DNA from 3 places in the Enterococcus sp. LJL120 genome. Region 2 is predicted to be linked to each of the others. Evidence: riboswitches for the same ligand, from Rfam matches in the RefSeq annotation. Region 2 holds a riboswitch; each other region holds the start of a gene.
The links. A riboswitch is a leader RNA that binds a small molecule or an ion and turns the genes downstream of it on or off. The one in region 2 is predicted to bind thiamine pyrophosphate.
Positions count from the first base shown of each region.

Region 1: another riboswitch for thiamine pyrophosphate. It lies ahead of thiT (energy-coupled thiamine transporter ThiT); the one in region 2 lies ahead of tenA (thiaminase II).
Region 3: another riboswitch for thiamine pyrophosphate. It lies ahead of thiW (energy coupling factor transporter S component ThiW); the one in region 2 lies ahead of tenA (thiaminase II).

Region 1 is NZ_JBTXLV010000002.1:132,760-138,625, reverse strand. It holds gene ACYSNU_RS03825 (helix-turn-helix domain-containing protein) at 1-634, shown strand, start outside; gene ACYSNU_RS03820 (hypothetical protein) at 746-937, shown strand; gene thiT (energy-coupled thiamine transporter ThiT) at 1,132-1,734, opposite strand; TPP riboswitch at 1,779-1,879, opposite strand; gene ACYSNU_RS03810 (hypothetical protein) at 1,931-2,713, opposite strand; gene ACYSNU_RS03805 (class A sortase) at 3,053-3,817, shown strand; gene ACYSNU_RS03800 (patatin-like phospholipase family protein) at 3,868-5,556, shown strand; gene ACYSNU_RS03795 (YdbC family protein) at 5,526-5,747, shown strand; gene ACYSNU_RS03790 (YicC/YloC family endoribonuclease) at 5,766-5,866, shown strand, end outside.
Region 2 is NZ_JBTXLV010000001.1:273,135-279,000, reverse strand. It holds gene ACYSNU_RS01385 (DUF72 domain-containing protein) at 1-321, opposite strand, end outside; gene ACYSNU_RS01380 (asparaginase) at 407-1,369, shown strand; gene ACYSNU_RS01375 (acyl-ACP thioesterase domain-containing protein) at 1,474-2,214, opposite strand; gene ACYSNU_RS01370 (hypothetical protein) at 2,484-2,744, shown strand; TPP riboswitch at 2,965-3,066, shown strand; gene tenA (thiaminase II) at 3,145-3,822, shown strand; partial or broken gene ACYSNU_RS01360 (MIP/aquaporin family protein) at 3,894-4,543, opposite strand; gene ACYSNU_RS01355 (GNAT family N-acetyltransferase) at 4,740-5,150, opposite strand; gene ACYSNU_RS01350 (C1 family peptidase) at 5,551-5,866, opposite strand, start outside.
Region 3 is NZ_JBTXLV010000002.1:10,019-15,884, reverse strand. It holds gene cydB (cytochrome d ubiquinol oxidase subunit II) at 1-161, shown strand, start outside; gene ACYSNU_RS03240 (hypothetical protein) at 287-496, shown strand; gene ACYSNU_RS03235 (dihydrofolate reductase family protein) at 728-1,252, shown strand; gene ACYSNU_RS03230 (HIRAN domain-containing protein) at 1,362-1,706, shown strand; gene ACYSNU_RS03225 (VOC family protein) at 1,778-2,179, shown strand; TPP riboswitch at 2,230-2,318, shown strand; gene thiW (energy coupling factor transporter S component ThiW) at 2,587-3,075, shown strand; gene thiM (hydroxyethylthiazole kinase) at 3,056-3,901, shown strand; gene thiE (thiamine phosphate synthase) at 3,904-4,533, shown strand; gene thiD (bifunctional hydroxymethylpyrimidine kinase/phosphomethylpyrimidine kinase) at 4,534-5,367, shown strand; gene ACYSNU_RS03200 (NADH-dependent flavin oxidoreductase) at 5,453-5,866, shown strand, end outside.

The DNA of each region.
Region 1 (5,866 bases), on a different contig from region 2:
AGATTTTCAAAATAAACTTCAACTATTGGGGTATGAAGTTTTTTGCTCGAAAGTCATGTTTGAGAGTATTTTGAAGAGACGAGGACAGAAGTATTTGGATATTTTCACCATTATCATAATTAGTCAGACTATTTTTTTGGAAGAAGAAATCCAACCAATTATTGCTGCGACAAAGGCTGCAGATGCTGTTTTACTTCAGGTAACTGAGGAAAATACAGCGAAAAATACTGCTGGACATGAGGAATTTGGGGTTTTAAAAAGAATCAGAAAAACTATTTCTTTAATTGAGTTAAAAGATATCATGGCGGAAGCTGAAACAACTTTAGCTGAGCGAATCTCAAAGCAAAATATTGAGATTCGCCAAGAGAAATTTTTGGATAGCTTATCCAAAAATGAGCGGAAAGTATTTATTATTTTGTTTAATGCACAGGGCAGTTTTATTGATCGAGAACAGTTAAGTCAGCTAATTTGGCCTGGTGAAGTGACAAATTCACGGTTGGTCCAACTTTCACAGCTAATCGCCAAAATTCGCAAGAAATTGGTGGGGGCGGGCTTTTCTAAAGACAGCTTGAGTACGAACTGGACAAAAGGGTACGCTATATCCAACAAGTTGCAATCCCCCCGTAGGCTTTAGAGAGCTTAGACAAATGAAAGTGAGCCCGTATTTTATTAAGGAGAAAATATCGTCTCCTATGCGGATATCACGGAAAACTATGCCTACGTAAAGGATTGGGAACAGGTCAAGGTGGCTTCTGAATATTTTGACATGAATTTCTGGAGCGGCGGCGATAGCTATGTCGGCACAGACTTCGTAGCCCTAGTTGAGCAGGTAGGTGAACTGTATGTGATTCCAAAGGAAGATTTGACAGCAGGCTTAGAAAAATTGGCACGGCCGAGGAGTATGCCAATCAAGAAGTCGAAATTTATAATACGTTAGAAGTGGCTGCTAAGAATGGTAATTTTGGTCAACTATTAACCATTGAGCTAGGTCCAGAAGGAATTCCTGCACGAAAAACAGCCCGAGTATATGACAATCGAATGTAAAAAATCCCTGCTTTTAGTGGCAAGCACTGTCCTCAAGAAATCAAAATTTTTGAGGGCAGTGCACCAAATTGAAAGCAAGGATCTTTTTTACTTCTTCGCCGAAAAAACCTGCGGTGCAGTCTTCACCACAAACAATGAAGGAGCTACTGAAACCAACACGCCTAAAACAACTGCGATGTAGATGGCGTTCATTAAAAAGCTGGCGCCGTTTAGCGTGAAGGAGTACCAGTAAGGGCTCATGCCTTCGGGTGCGTAAGCGCCCCAGACGAATACGCCTGCCCAAAAGTGCCAGAACCAGCGGGAAAAGGCTGCGACAATGCCGCCAATCACAACGTAGGTGATGGCTTTTTTTGTTTTGTCAGCGCTGATGGCCTGCTGCACTTGGCGGGCGAAAATGCCCGCCATGCCAGCGAAAGCAAAGGCGAAGGGATATTCAAAAATAATTTGTGGTACTGATACCATGTATTTTAGAGCGTTGCCGGAGACGATGCTTAAAAGGCCCCAGACAAAGCCGGCTGTTAGGCCGGGGATTAAGCCGCGGCGATAAGAATACAAAACTAACGGGACCATTCCCAGTGATAAATCTAAACTAGCGTTTAATGATTGCAACGGAATAAAAGACAAGGCCATTGCCATGGCCGCCACCAATGTTCCTTCGACCCACACCCGAATATCCATTTTTTTCGACATAAAAAACCTCTCCCTTGGTCTATGCAAAGAAGAGGTTGGACGTGTCGTCTGACCATTACAATTCCTACGCTCGAATAACCGAAACAGGTACGAGGGTTTAGAGTATTACTCAATCTCAGCCACAAGGGCTCCCCTTTGCAAAGTTGTATTTAATTATGCATTTACTTTATCACAGATAATATACTTTAGCGAGCAATTAATTTGCATTTTGGTTGATTAAATAATTTAAATCGTCATTTTCAATGGCGATTTGCCAGCTTTTTTCATTGGCGTTGTAAGTAATCGAAGCTGCTAGCTGCTCACTTGCTTGGGCTGATTGCGACTTCCAGAAGCGATCTTCCACGACGTAAATGGGTATTTTAAATAATTGATTGGTGTATTCCGCCTTATCAAAGCTAAAGGAAATGCCCTCTTGAAAGAGGTGCTTCAAGGTTTTCAGCTGACTTGTTGGAATCGGCTCAACTGCGCTGCTGCGGCGGAAAATCGAGCGGCGTTCATTGACCCGCGGCTGTAAAATTGTCGTGATTTTTTTCGCCAAGACTTGGAAAAATTCATCTAAGTAGCGGTAATAGGTCTTGCTAAAATAGCCGCTGCCGTCAAAGTAGACAAAATTATTTTGCAGCTTATAGAAAAACGGCGAACGCAGCGGGTGCTGTGTGTGGCCGAGATACAATAATTCAGAAATTTCAATCGGTGTTAATTCTTTGAGCATCGTCACATCATTAAAATCAATCCACTTGTTTTGACTGCTGGGTCCCCGCCGTTGCCATTGCTGGCCGTAATTGATGACGGCCTCGGTCCCTTTAATCATCTTCATACCGGTATGGGATTCAAATTCCCCCATAGTTGTCGCGGTATCTAATAATAATAAATTCTTAGGCTGGTGGGTGATGGCAGCAAAAAAGTCGCTGGCATAGATGCCCCGCGTTAAAACGGTGTTATTCAATGTGTCGATGTGGACACAAATATTGCTGTTCAATTAAACCCCTCCCCATCCTAGATTATGCTAATTCTATTTTACCTTGTTTTCATTACATTAGGTATTTCTTTTCTTTTAAGATTTTGTTACAAAGGAGACAAAAGTCAACAGTATTCTATCATTAAGCTGACGATTTTGCGGAAGAATTGGCGGCGAATGAAAAAAGAAAATTAAATTTCAGTTTTTGTGAAGGAAATTTTTTCAGTTTTTCAAATTTTTCACAAGGCTGTGAGACTGTTCCCTGACAAGCGCAGTTTTACGAAATCTTAAAGGAAATGTGGTAAAATACCAATAAGAAAACGTTGGTTGTTTTAAGGGCAATCGACAGGAGGAACGGTCATGAGTAAGAAAAAGAAAGCTTCGGCTAAACGGCCGCAACCAACCCGCAAAAAGAAAAAACGCAATCCGGTGCTCCGCTGGCTGTCGAATATTTTTCTGCTGCTGTTGCTAGTTGCTGGCTTGGCGTTAGTTTTTAATGAGCAGATTAAAGATTTTTTAATGGCCCGCAATACCGAGCAATATTCAATTGGTAATTATACGCGGGATGATATCGTTGAAAATCAAGATGCCCAGGCGACCTTTGATTATGATCAGGTTTCCGCCATTAGCACGGAGGCGGTTATCCAAGACCAATTTTCAGATTCGGATTTTGCGGTCATCGGGGCGGTAGCAGTGCCCTCAGTGGGGATTAACCTGCCGATTTTTAAAGGTGTTGAGTACAATGCCCTCTTTTATGGGGCTGGCACCACCAAAGAAAATCAAGTGATGGGGGAAGGCAATTACGGGCTGGCCAGTCACCGTGCCGCCAATGCTGATTTATTATTCCGGCCTTTAACGAGAGTTTCAGAAGGTGAAATCATTTATCTAACTGACTTAGAAAATATTTATACCTATACTATTTACAATATTGAAATCGTGCAGCCGACCGATTCCTATGTCTTAGATGATGTTCCCGGAAGAACGATTGTCACGTTATTGACCTGTGGCGATGGCGCCGGCACCAATCGGTTAATCGTTCAAGGCGAGTTGGCATCAGTAACCCCGATTGCAGATGCTACATCGGATATGACGGCGGCCTTTGATATTAGTGCCAACACGTATTAGTCGCAGATTAATTAAAAAGTAACTGCCAAATGAAGAGCTAGGAGATGGACATGAAGTTTTCGCCACTTTATCAATCAGAAGACACCCAATGGAAAAATCGTTTAAATCAAGGCCAACTCGTTTGGCCTTTTTTTGGCAGCCACAGCGAAGCACGTCGTAAGCTGTTAGCGCAGTCAGGAAAGTTGGCGGCTGTTGTGGAAACAGCCAGCTGCCATTTCTTTTTCTCTTATCAAAAAACAGCAGAGGCCTTGATTATTGATAATCTGCTAGTGCTCCGCTGCCGCTCGCAAAAACAATTGCTGAGAGTGGTAGAACAAGTTGCCCGCTCTTTTTTCAAAAAGACCTTGATATTAGATTTTTCTCAGCGGCAGGTGTCTTTCCAAGACGATATTTTTAAACAAGCGGGCTTTCAAGAGACCGCTGGCGGCTTGAGCAAAAAACTCGTCTATAAAAATGCCTTAGTTTTTGGCGGCGGCGGTTCCCATGGTGCCTATCAAGTGGGTGTCTGGATGGCTCTGACGGAAAGCCATGTGCCGATTCAGATTTTGACGGGAGCTTCAGTGGGAGCCTTGAATGGGGCGCTATTTGCGCAGGGGGATTTGGCCGCTGCCAAAACCCTGTGGCAAAGAATGTCGACGGATCATGTGCTAGTGTTTCCGAAAGCTAGCGAGCAGTCGGAAAACTTGCCGAGTCTACTAAGTCAAATCGGTTCTTTGACGACATCGGCGATCAAAAATCGTGGCGTTTCGGCGGAACCGCTGCGGAACATTTTGCTGGATTTATACGATGCTGAAAAAATGCGGGAGACAACAGTTGATTTTCAATTTGTAACGACGGCGATTGCTGGTCTGCGGGAGACCCGCATTAGCTATCAGCCAGAGTTTCAAAAGGATTGGGTTTCTTGGCTGTTAGCCTCGGCTTCATTTTTTCCGGCGATGGCTCTCCAGGAAATCGACGGCAATTATTATATGGACGGTGGCTATCGCAACAATATTCCTGTTGACATTGCCTATCAAAAAGGAGCGACGGATTGTTTTGTGGTGGACATTAAAGGTCCGGGGCTGACAAAACCGGTGCGCCAGCCAGAAGGTGTCAATCTTTTTACCCTGCATTCCCCTTGGAGTTTGGGTTCGTTTTTACTTTTTTCACCGGAGCGATCCCAAAGTAATTTAACGTTAGGTTATTTAGAGACCCGCAAATGTTTAGGTAATTTACAAGGCTTTTGGTACAGCTTTTTGCCTGAGGAGGATTTGGAAAAAGAGTGGCAGCAGTTTTATCAGGAATTTACGGCTGCTATCCCCGGTAAAAAAATGGAGCGCAAAGAATTTCTCGACCGTTTTAGCAAAATTTACGGTCAAAAAGTCGTCTGGGAAACAGTTGGCCGCTGTCTTTTGGAATCAGCGGCCCGTTACACTGCGGTAGCCCCGACAGAAATTTATGATTATGCTACAATGAAGGCAGCAATTTTGAATAATTTAGCAGGGCAGAAGGTTCAGCTATATCAAGAGTTGTCGATTACCGAGTGGCTGACCAAGTATTACCAAGCGGCGGCTTTTTCTGATGAGGAACAGGTCAACCGGTTATTATCGGCGGCCCGGCAAGTGTCAGATGAGACGATTATTCCCTTGATGACTCAAGCCTATCAGCGCAACCCTTTAATGGCATTTTTTGTTTGCTACTTAATTTATTTAAAGAGAGGATCACAACAATGGCAGAAGAGTTTTCCTATGAAATCTTAGAAGAAATCGCTGTCCTATCGGAAAATCCGAAGGGCTGGCGCAAAGAATTAAATTTAATCAGTTGGAATGGTCGCCCGGCAAAATTTGATTTGCGGGATTGGGCGCCAGATCATGAAAAGATGGGGAAAGGCGTCACCTTATCTAATGAAGAATTTAAGGCGTTGCAAGCAGCTATTAAGGCGATGGATTAATAAGGAGGTCCATGGTTTATGAAAAGTATGACAGGTTTTGGTAAAGCCCTGCAAGCAGATCAGCATTATCAGTTGGATATTGAAATGAAAAGTGTCAATCACCGATTTTTAGATGTTCA
Region 2 (5,866 bases):
ACAGAGAAAATAAAAGAGCTGCTTACTGTCAACCAAGGGCTTCAATGCTGTCAGATACGCTTCTGCCATCGCTTCTTCAGAAGAAAAATACTTGTCCTCACGATTTTGTTTGGTTAAACCGCCATACATTTTGATAATAAAACGAAAACTCGGCGGCACCTGTGTCAGCCAATTAGCAACCGTCGTCTCCTTAGGAATTGCATAATAAGCGGTATCCAACTCCACTAGCGGCAGATGGCCAGCATATTCAAAGAGACTAGCTTTGGGTTTCCCAGTTAAGTTAATGTGTTCATCAAAACGGGTTAGGCCGATTCTAATCAATTTTATCTGCTCCTCTTGTTTTGTTATTCATATAGTATACAATAAGCAAAGAATGACATGCAAAAAAATTTCCTGAGGTGATGGTATGAAAATTTTAGCGCTGCACACCGGCGGCACAATCGCAATGAAAGAAAATGCAGCAGGCAAAGTAGCACCTGATGCCGGCAATCCTTTATTAACCTCTGCACCAAACTTACCAGCAGGCGTTGACTTAGTCGTAGAAGAAATTTTTAATGTTCCTTCTCCCCATATTACGCCTGAGCATATGCTTTTATTAAAAAATCGAATTCAACGGGCCGAAACTGAAAATTTCAATGGTGTGGTGATTACCCACGGTACCGATACTTTAGAAGAAACAGCCTATTTTTTAGATACAACCATCGGCGGCATCATGCCGATTGCAATCACAGGAGCCATGCGTTCCAGCAATGAAATCGGTAGCGACGGCCTGTATAATTTTGAGTCGGCCATTCGGGTGGCCGCTTGCCCAGAGGCTCAAGGTAAAGGTGTCCTCGTGGTAATGAATGATGAAATTCACACCGCCCGCTACGTAACCAAAACCCACACCACTAATGTAGCAACTTTTCGCACGCCAACATTAGGACCAATTGGCATCATCACCAAACTCCATATTCGTTTTATGCAGGAACTGACTAGCAGTGACCGCATTGATATCCAAGCGGTCAACGGGCTAATTCCCATCGTCAAAGGTTACGCGGGAATGCATGGAGATTTGATTGAAGCCTTATCAGAATCTGCAATCGACGGCTTAGTCATTGAAGGCTTAGGCGCTGGCAATCTACCTCCGCAAACCTTGCCGGCCCTCAAAAAATTATTGGCCAAAAAAGTACCCGTTGTGCTCGTCTCCCGTTGCTTTAACGGTATCGTTGAACCGATTTACGATTATCAAGGCGGCGGTCAAGAGCTGCAGCAATTAGGTGTCATCTTTTGCAATGGCATTAACAGCCAAAAGGCCCGCTTAAAATTATTGATTGCCATTAATAGCCAGTTGCTGGCCGTTGAACGGCAAGAATTTTTGGAGGAATAGTAAAAAAACTTCAAAAAATTGTGAAAGTCGTGAAACGAAAAACTAGCCTAACTAGCTGGCTTTTCGAAAGTCACTTCAAGATACAATTTTCTGAAGTTTTTTATTTATTTTATTGGCTCCCAAATAAAATTCGCTTCACAGCAAAGCTCGGCCCCCAACCGAATTTCATGGCGGGTCAAAAGCTGACCTTCTTTTTCAACAACTTCCACTAAGCTGTCCACCGTCGCACCATATTCAACCTCTTTATCAAAACGGATATTGACGCTCAGCGGCCGGTGCTCGACTAAAAATTGGTAGTCCAGTGCGTTAATCATCCAATTGAAATAAATTGAATTGTTGACATGATGATTGCTGTCAATATCGTAAAAACGGACCCGAAACGGTAGCGTCTTTCCTGTCTCCACCTTTTCAATTGCGGGAAATCGGCGAATTGATTTTACTTTGGTGCTTTCATAAGGGGCAATGACCTCATCCGGCACACTAGTCACTTTGCGGGCTGCCATGTCCATCAAGACAAACACCGACTCAATTGCCACCAGCTCATTGCCAGCCGCATCATGAAACCAAAAGCTACGGTAACAGAAAAATTTATTGTATTCTTTGGCCTCCGTAGTAACTTGGCAAACTTCGCCGACTGTCGGCATTCTTGTGATAGCAATTTGATAATTGGTAATTACCCAACCTAAGCCCAGCTGATGGATATATTCATTCCCTCGATTAAACAACGCACTCTGATCTTCTGAAACCTTGACGGCAACACTTAAGAGTGCTGGAAAGGTCATCTGCTGATTGACATCACATTCATAAAAGGTTACTTCATGCTCTTTTGTATATTTTTTAGCCACAAACCTGCCTCCTCTTTCCTAATCGCAAATTTTGCGACAAAACTAAAGCTTCAATTCATTTTAGCAAATCTAGGAAACTATCAAAAGAAAATCCGAAAAAAATTATCGCTTTTGCAACTATTTTTGAAAGGATTTCAAAGTTAGTGCTAGTTAAATCTCGTCCGGTCGCTTTTTGCCAACTGCAAAATCTTTTTATTTCACTGTTGAAGCAGATTGTTTCGATAAATATGATTTGTTTGCTATTCTTTTACAAGGAGAGGAGGGAGAAAATGATTTTCTTGCATATTGTATTAGGAATTATTGCCTTTGCTGCATCCGTTAGCCTTGTAGTTGGTTTCCGTGATGTGATGGATCAGTTAAACGGCTTGCAAAAATTTGGTATCATCGGCTCTTTTATCGGAATTATCGGTTCCGCAGTGTTAGGCTTTATGTCTGCCAAAGTGGATATCAGCTTAATTTTCTTAACGTTAGCATTATTAGCAGTCTTCACGATTGTTTTATTTAAGAAAAAAGCACCAAAACAAGATTAATTTTTGCACTTATTTTATAGACTGCTAGCAAACAGTTGGCCTATCTTGAGAAACCATTTCTAATTTTTCACTTTATCGATCTTCAAAGATTGGTAAAGTTTCAAAAATTTTAAAACGGCTTTCCTCCAGATAACCACCGCAGCTAGCGGTTTATTTTTTTGCTTATTCTTGACTTCAATCTGACATCTGTTAGCATATTATTTAGCAAGACAAATAAAAAAATTTCTACTAGGGGCGCCTGCGGGCTGAGATAAACAAAAGTTTAGCACCCTTAGAACCTGAACTGGTTAGGACCAGCGGAGGGAAGTAGAGTTTAAGCAAGCTGAGGGTCTATCTTTAGCTGAATTAAACATACCATCCTGCGTCACGTCTTTAGAAGGACTTGAGGAGGATTTTTTTTATGAGATTTACTGAAGAATTGCGCTTGGCAACAGAAGAAAGTTGGCAAAAAAGTTTACATCATCCTTTTGTAAAAGGAATTGTTCACGGTGATTTGCTTCTGGAAAAGTTTAAATTTTATATTTTGCAGGACATTTATTATCTTAAGCATTACGGTAAAATCCATGCCATTGCTGCTTCACAAGCCGAGGATTTTACTCTGACAGCTGTCTTGGCCGAAAAAGCCAAGCTGACTGCTGAAGCTGAGTTAACTGTCCATCAGGAGCACGCAGAAATTTTGAATATCAGCAAGCAGGAAATGCAAGAATTGAAACCGGCTCCTACGGCTTATGCTTATACCTCGCACCTTTATCGTGCCAGCATGAGTGGCAGCTTGGCCCACACGATTGCGGCAATTCTCCCGTGTTATTGGTTGTATGCAGATATCGGTAAGACCTATGCCACAGCGCAACCGGCACCCAAAATTTATCAAAATTGGCTGGCGACCTATGCCAGTGATTGGTTCCAAACTTCAACACAAGAGATGATTGACTTAATGGATGAATTGGCTGCTGCTTTAACTGACCAGCAAAAAGTCAAAATTAAAGAGGACTTTATTCTTTCCAAAGAATACGAGCTAGCTTTTTGGGAGATGGCCTTCACCGGCGAAACTTGGTTATCAGAAAAAAGCTCACACTAATAAAAGAAGTGCCCACAGAAGTTAGTCTTGAATGCTAACTTTTGTGGGCACTTTTCTTTGGTTAAATTTTTTTATTCTTCACTGCCCATTGCTTTACCAGCCAAAGCTGCCAGTGCACCGCCAACTAATGGAGCCAATAAAAAGACCCAGTAATGGCTGAGAGCTGTACCACCGGCGAACAATGCTGGTCCTAAGCTTCTTGCGGGATTTAAAGAGCCGCCAGTTAAGTTCAAGGCCACAATAATTAAAAGGCTAAGACTAAACCAATTGCAATTGGTGCCATTTGCGCATTACCAAATTGTTTACTGGTGACCATTAAGATAACAAAAATAAATAAGAAGGTAATGATTACTTCCACTAAGAAAGCCATTCCTGCACTGATTTTTGAAAAATCATTTTGCCCGTATTGACCACTTTCTAAACCTAGGGCAGAAATAAACATGGATAACACACCAGAAGCAGCGATTGCTCCTAAAGCTTGGGCGACAATATAAATTAGACCATCTTTGACTGACAATCTCTTATTAATCATCATTGCTGTTGAGACCGCCGGATTAAAATTCCCACCGGAAACGCCACCTACCGCATAGGCCATAATCGTGATGGCTAAACCAAAGCTCAAGCCAATTGCCAAAGTATCCCCTTGGGCAATCACAACTGTGCCGGTTCCTAAAAACACCAGCATAAAAGTTCCTAAAAATTCTGCAAAATACTTTCTCATCGCTTCCACACCTTTTCTTAAACTGAAATAATTGCAGAGTTAATATAACACAAGTTTTAGAAAAAATTAAAGGATAAGTCTTTGAGAAAGCGTTTTAAATTATCTTTAAAACAGTAATTAAAAGCGAACGTTTTCTTTTTCTGTTTCTTTTAAATAAATGAGAAAATATAACATTTTTTTGATAAACAAAAAATACTTAGCAGGTCAAGACCATAATAATTTCTCCATTGTCCGGATCAACTTGATGTGTATTCACAAAACCAGTCGCTTCATAAAATTGAAAAATTTTTTTATTTTCCCGATGAACGCTTAAAAGAATCTGAGTTACAGACCAATTTTGTTGCAAGTAATCAAGTAATTTTTTCATAAATCTTTGGCCGTAACCCTGATGCTGAAATTTTTGATCAATCATCAAGCGGTCAAGCCAAATTGTCTTCGTTTTTTCATCAAAAGCCCCCACCATCGCAAAGCCAACAATGATTTCACCATCTTGCAAAGCTAGAGGAAGCCAATTAAGCGATTTGTCATAAGCCGCTTCTAATAAAGAGTCTTTATTTGTTTCGATATAATTTTTTTGGTCAGTTGTTACTGACAAATTTGCTACCACACGCCAATTTTCTTCGGTAATTTCTTTTAGATATAAGATAAAAAACACTCCAATCTGAATTTATAAAGCAGTTTTTATTTAAAGATAGTACATGCGTGTCTTGGAAATGAAGTGTTAAGTTAGTTTGCTCGTTTTAGTGCTCAACACCAAAAAAATTTCTGACAACGACGAACTAAGCAAACGAAAATCCGGTCAACTGAAACGGAAATCATCGGCCCTTGTAATCTAAGTCAAAATGCAAGTTCATTTTTCCAAAGGGCTCTGAAACAATATTTGTCGCTGATTTCAATTTCTAATAAAAAGACCTGCTAAAGCTCAAAACTGAGTTTTAACAGGTCTATCATTTTATAAATTTGGCCCTTTTTTGGCCCTTTTTCTTTACTAGGGTTCAAAAACCTTATTACGCCAATGCTCCCATTGGGTCCCATGGTGCTAAAACAGTTGGTTTGGCATCAAAGGCTGCCAGTTGCTCGTCAGATAAAAATTCTCGACGGACAACGATTTGATAGGTGTATTCGTCCATCCAAGCATCGCTCATTACGAAGAAGCCTTTGTCGCCGACTTTTTCACCCCAGCTATTTTCAACTTTCCATTTAGTTGATTGGCCGTCAACGATGTCAACACCAGTCAAGACCATCGCATGGGTCATCAAACTTTCACCATAATCCAAACGGTCCGCTTTAGTCATCGTGAAGCTAGTGTCAAAAAGGCTGTTC
Region 3 (5,866 bases), on a different contig from region 2:
CCGCACTATCGATTATGGACGCAGCTAGCGGTCGGGAATCACAATTGTGGGTAGCAGTCGGATCAGCGGCAATGCTGCCGCTGATGACAATTTTGCAGATTACGGCCTATCATATGATTAATAAATATTATGACGTGCCTGATAGCGAAATAAATTATTAGAAGCACTGGTTCCACTTTTTCTAGTTTGTTGCAGTCCGCTGTTTTGTAAAAGGAAAGACAGTTGGCTAGCAAACAATCTTATTGGAAGAAATGGAATCACTTCAGATGAAATAGGAGGGGATAAGATGACACTTATAAAAAAATTATTGTGGATCATGGTTGCCTTGATTCCTTTAGCATGGGTTTTTTCTTGGCATCTATGGATTACGCCATTTTTCGGTGATACTGTCGGCCAATTGTCTCTAGTTGGCTTAGGATTATTTCTTTTGGGAGTGGGCGTGTACCGTACTGCCAAAGGATATGGTCGCCAAGACCCCGGTGAAGATCAGCCTTGAAGCTGAAACGTAAAGACTACTTTAATTGAAAATTTTAAAGATAAAAACTATGACTTTGATTGTAGCCCTAACAACTTGCTGAATAGGTTCTTACTTGCAAAAAAATTTGCAGGAAAAGGACTTGGAAATTCAGCGGCTACTTTGTTGGTCATAGTTTTTTCTTGTGTTACGGTTCTTTTCCGATGATAATGGTTTTAATAGAAGAAACTTGACAAGAAAGGACAGAGCGCAATGGCAAAAGTAGCGTTTTACGGGGCCATCAGTTTAGATGGTTTTTTAGCAGACCAAAAGGACAGTCTGCAATGGTTATTTGAAACCAATCAAGGAGGTGTCGAGACTTACAGCGCCTTTTACGAAAAAATTGGTTCGGCTGTGATGGGTCGCATCAGTTATCAAGAGACCAAAAAAATTCTAGCCGGCGAGCCGTTAAATCCCGGCAAGCAAAATTATGTGTTTTCCAACACTCTAACGGCTGACTTGCCCGATGCAATTGTGGTGAAGCAGGAGCCGGCTGCTTTTATTTCACAATTAAAAGCTCAAGAGGAAAAAATGATTTGGATTGTCGGCGGTGGTGGCCTTGTGACCGAGCTGATTCAAGCAGACTTGATTGATGAATGGTGGATTCAGATTACCCCGATTTTACTAGGCAAAGGCAAACGCCTTTTTGAAGAAGCGGACTACCAGCAGCGCTTAAAGCTAGTGGATACGACAATCATGGGAGAATTTGTTGAGCTGCATTATCAGCGGGAAAAATAAAATAAAAAGATTGCGGGAATTTTTTTAAAATAGTCAGCTATTGCCGATGAAGGCTACCGCTTCCGATAACTTTTGTTATAATAAAAGAAAAGGAGGCGCTTTTAAAATGATGAATGAATTCAAAAAAAGTGAACCAAGTCGCCATTTCAGCGACTTTCATTTGGCCGGCTTTGCCTATTGGGATGGGATTCATGTGGCAGAAGAGTTGAACTGGGGCAAGCCAGTGACGCTTCAGGCTGAACCGGACAATCCCCACGATCCTGAAGCTGTGGCGGTTTATTATCAAGATAAGAAAATTGGCTATGTACCTAGGGGCAAAAATCAAGTGCTCAGCCAGCTCTTATATTATGGCTACGGCGAAATGTTTGAAGCCTTTATTCAAGCTGTCAATAAAGACAGCCATCCTGAACGCCAATTTCGCGTTGTTGTGATGCTCAAGGATGGCCGGAAGTAAAAATTCAAAGCAGATATTTTTACAAAATGGTGGAAACTTGTGATACTTGTCTAAAAAAAGGAGGTGTTCTAATGAGTACAATGGTTTTTGTAAACTTTCCAGTAACAGATTTGACTCGTTCTATCAATTTTTACGAAGCGCTAGGCTTTCAACAAAATCGCGATTTTTCCAATGAGCATTCGGCGGCACTAGTCTGGGACGATAACTTTTGGATTATGCTGTTGACCCATGATTTTTACCAAGGCTTTATTCGGGATAAAAAGATTGCCAATCCCCACACCCACAGTGGATCGATGGTAGCCTTTGGTTTAGCTAGCGGCGATGCAGTCAAAAAATTTGCCGCAACCGCCAAAGCTAATGGCGGCGATTTCTATCATTTGGAGATGGGGATTCCCGAAGAACAGATGGTTCAACTGGAAGTGGAGGACCCTGATGGCAATTTGATGGAGCCGACTTGGATGGCTTTTTCATAAAGACTGGCTTTTCTTTAGCAGACTTGTGCTATACTAAAAACAATTAAATAAAGAAACATTTGGGGTGCACTATGCTGAGATTATACCCATTGAACCTGCCGCAGTTAAAACTGCCGAAGGGAAATGTCAATGACTGAATTTTTTCAGAGGCTGTGACGCTAATCTGTTAACGGAGCCATTTTTAAGTATTCGCTGAGAATATTTTGAAAGTTGCGCTTTGTTGGACTATTGTCGCAGCCTCTTTTTTTTAGCCGCCATTTGTTTTCTAAGTGAATAGAAAATAAATGGCTTTTTGTTGTTGAACTAAAAATTTAAGCTAAGAAATCACTAAGACAGTTAAATCGGAAAATAAGGAGGAACAGATGACCCATTCGCAAAAAGTATTTCGCCTAGCTTTTTTAGGACTGATGATTGCGCTAGATGTCGTGTTATCACCGCTGTTTCGCATTGAAGGGATGGCACCAATGTCCAGCGTTATGAATATTATCGCGGGTGTTTTGCTGGGACCATTTTTTGCAACGGTGATGGCGCTAGTCTGCGGCATTATCCGAATGACCTTATTAGGTATTCCGCCGTTAGCATTAACGGGGGCAGTTTTTGGAGCAGCCTTAGCAGGCATTGGCTTTCGTCTATTTCAAAAACCAATCGGAGCGATGCTGGGGGAAATTATCGGCACAGGTATTCTCGGTTCGATTTTATCCTATCCAGTGATGGTTCTTTTTACTGGTAGTAGCCAAAGTCTTTATTGGTCTATTTATACACCAAGATTTATCGGAGCAACGCTGATTGGTTCCGCCGTTGCGTGGCTTTTGCTGAAAAAAATCAGCCCGCTCCCTAGTTTCAAACGTGTTCAACAAATTTTTGGAGGGAAATCCCATGGAAAACTCAAGGCTTGAAGATTACACTAAAGCACTAGCAGAAATTTTTCCTTTGAAAAAAGGTCCTTTGGTGCAATGTATTACTAATGAAATCACCTGTGAGTCTGTCGCAAATGCCCTCTTATATATCGAGGCCAAGCCGGTGATGGCGGATGATCCGCGGGAGTTTGCTGATTTCTTTAAGCAAAATGATAGCTTGCTGCTGAATTTAGGACATTTATCGCCAGAACGGGAAGCCAATTTACTAGCCGCCGCTGCTTTTGCTGAAAAAACGGCGACGCCAATGGTCATTGATTTAGTCGGCGTTTCTGCTAGTCAGCTGCGCTACGATTTGGCTTGGCAACTGATGACGCACCAGCCGCAAATTGTGAAGGGCAATATATCTGAGCTGCGGCGCTTTTGCCAGTTAACCAGCCACGGCCGGGGCGTTGACGGCAGCCAATTGGATCAGGAAATGATCGCTTTACAGGAATTAGCCGCTGCACTACAAAAAGTTGCGCAAGATTATCCTGAAACGATCTTTTTAGCAACCGGTGTGCAGGATTTATTGGTCAACAAAAACGAGTGCCTGCTTTTGAAAAATGGTGTCTGGCAGTTGGATAATTTTACCGGAACCGGAGACATTGTCGGTGCTTTAGCAGCTGCCTTTTTAGGCAGCGGGCAAAGGACGATTGTGGCAGCGCTGGCCGCTGTGACCTATTTCAATTTATGCGGTGAAGCTGCCAGTCAAACATTGAGAGCGCCAGAGGCTTTGGCTGATTTTCGCCAGGAGACCCTCAATCAATTGGCGCTGTTAAAGGAGCAGCCGCTCTGGTTTGAAAAGTTAAAGGGGAGTGTTTTATGAAGATGGAAAAACTACTGAAGCTTTATCTTGTGACAGGAGCATTTGATTTATCCGAGGCGCAATTTTTGTCGGTGATTACAGAGGCCTGTGAAAATGGCGTCACTTTAGTCCAGCTGCGGGAAAAAACCTTAACCACCGGCGATTTTTTTAACTTAGCGGTCAAGGTGAAAAAAATTACCGACACCTATCAGATTCCTTTGATTATTAATGATCGGGTTGATATTTGTCTGGCTGTCGATGCCGCTGGTGTGCATATCGGCGATGATGAATTACCGGTGGCGGTGACGCGACAATTAATCGGCGATAAAATTTTAGGGGTGTCGGCAAAGAGCGTGGCTCGGGCTGAAGAAGCGCAAGCCAGTGGAGCGGACTATCTGGGAGTTGGGGCGATGTTTCCCACGAAAACCAAAGACAGTCCTGTCACGCCATTAAATACTTTGAAGGATATCACAGCAACGGTTGCCATTCCGGTGGTAGCAATTGGCGGCATTAATGAAACAAATCTACAGACTTTCTCAGGCAGCGGGATTGCCGGTATCGCAGTGGTCAGTGAGATTATGAAGGCTGATCAAGTGGCCGAAAAAGTCCGCAGCTTAAATAAAAAAATGAATGAATTATTGGAGGAGAAATAAATGGAAAATAGAACTCCGCAAGTCGTCACAATTGCCGGCAGTGATTCTGGGGGCGGTGCCGGTATTCAGGCGGATTTAAAAACGTTTCAAGCCCGCCATGCATTTGGCATGAGCATTATCGTGGCCTTGACTGCCCAAAATACCTATGGGGTCCAAGATAGCCTGGCGATTCCCAGCGGATTTATTGATGCTCAATTTTCATCTTTAGCCGCCGATTTTGCTATCAAAGCTTGCAAAACAGGAATGCTGGCAGACATTGAGCGGGTGGAAACCGTCGTTGAAAATTTGAAAAAATATGATTTTGGACCATTAATTGTTGATCCGGTGATGATTGCAAAGGGTGGTCATCCTTTATTGCAGGATGCGGCAGTGGCTGTTATCAAAGAAAAATTACTCCCGCTTGCAACAGTTATCACGCCTAATTTACCGGAGGCCGAAGTGATCTTAGGCAGAGAAATCAAAACAGCCGCCGAGATGATTCAAGCGGCTAAAGATATTCAAGCCATAGGCGCCAAAAATGTAATCATCAAAGGCGGGCATAGTGCCGATCCACAGGCCGCCGATTTTATTTTATTGGCCAATCAAAAAGCATTTTGGCTGAAAACGCCCCGAGTGGAAACTGAAAATACCCACGGGACCGGCGATACCTTCTCGGCCTGCATCGCCGCAGAATTAGCTAAAGGGACCGACTTAGAAACTGCGATTTTTATTGCCAAAGGGTTTATTCAAGGCGCAATTACCGAGGGAATCTCAGTGGGACATGGTCACGGCCCAACCAACCATTGGGCCCAACCAAGTGAAGCGGTTGAGCTTATAATAGAAGAAAATCTATAATCGACCTGACAATCAGCAGACTAAATTTTTGCTGATTGTTTTTTTTCATGCTAGATTTGTAGTATTCAAAAAAGGAGCGATTTGCATGACAAAAATTAATCAACCGGTGACACTGAAAAATGGCGTAACCCTGCGCAATCCCTTAATGATGGCCCCAATGACTACGCAAATGAGTTTTTTTAATGGAGTAATCACGCAGGATGAAATTACGTATTATCAAAATCGTAGCCAAGCGATTGGAGCGGTCATCACTGGCGCTGCCAACGTGCAGGTAGTCGGCCAAGGCTGGGCTGGTGAACTTGGCGTCTACGATGATAAATTTATTCCCAATTTAACTAAATTGGCGACGGCGATTAAAGCCGGCGGGGCGAAAGCAATTTTACAAATCTTTCACGGTGGCCGGATGTCGCCAAAAAATATTTTAAATGGTGCTGAGCCGGTTTCAGCCAGCGCCGTAGCGGCCGAACGACCAGGCGCACCGACGCCACGGGCTTTGACC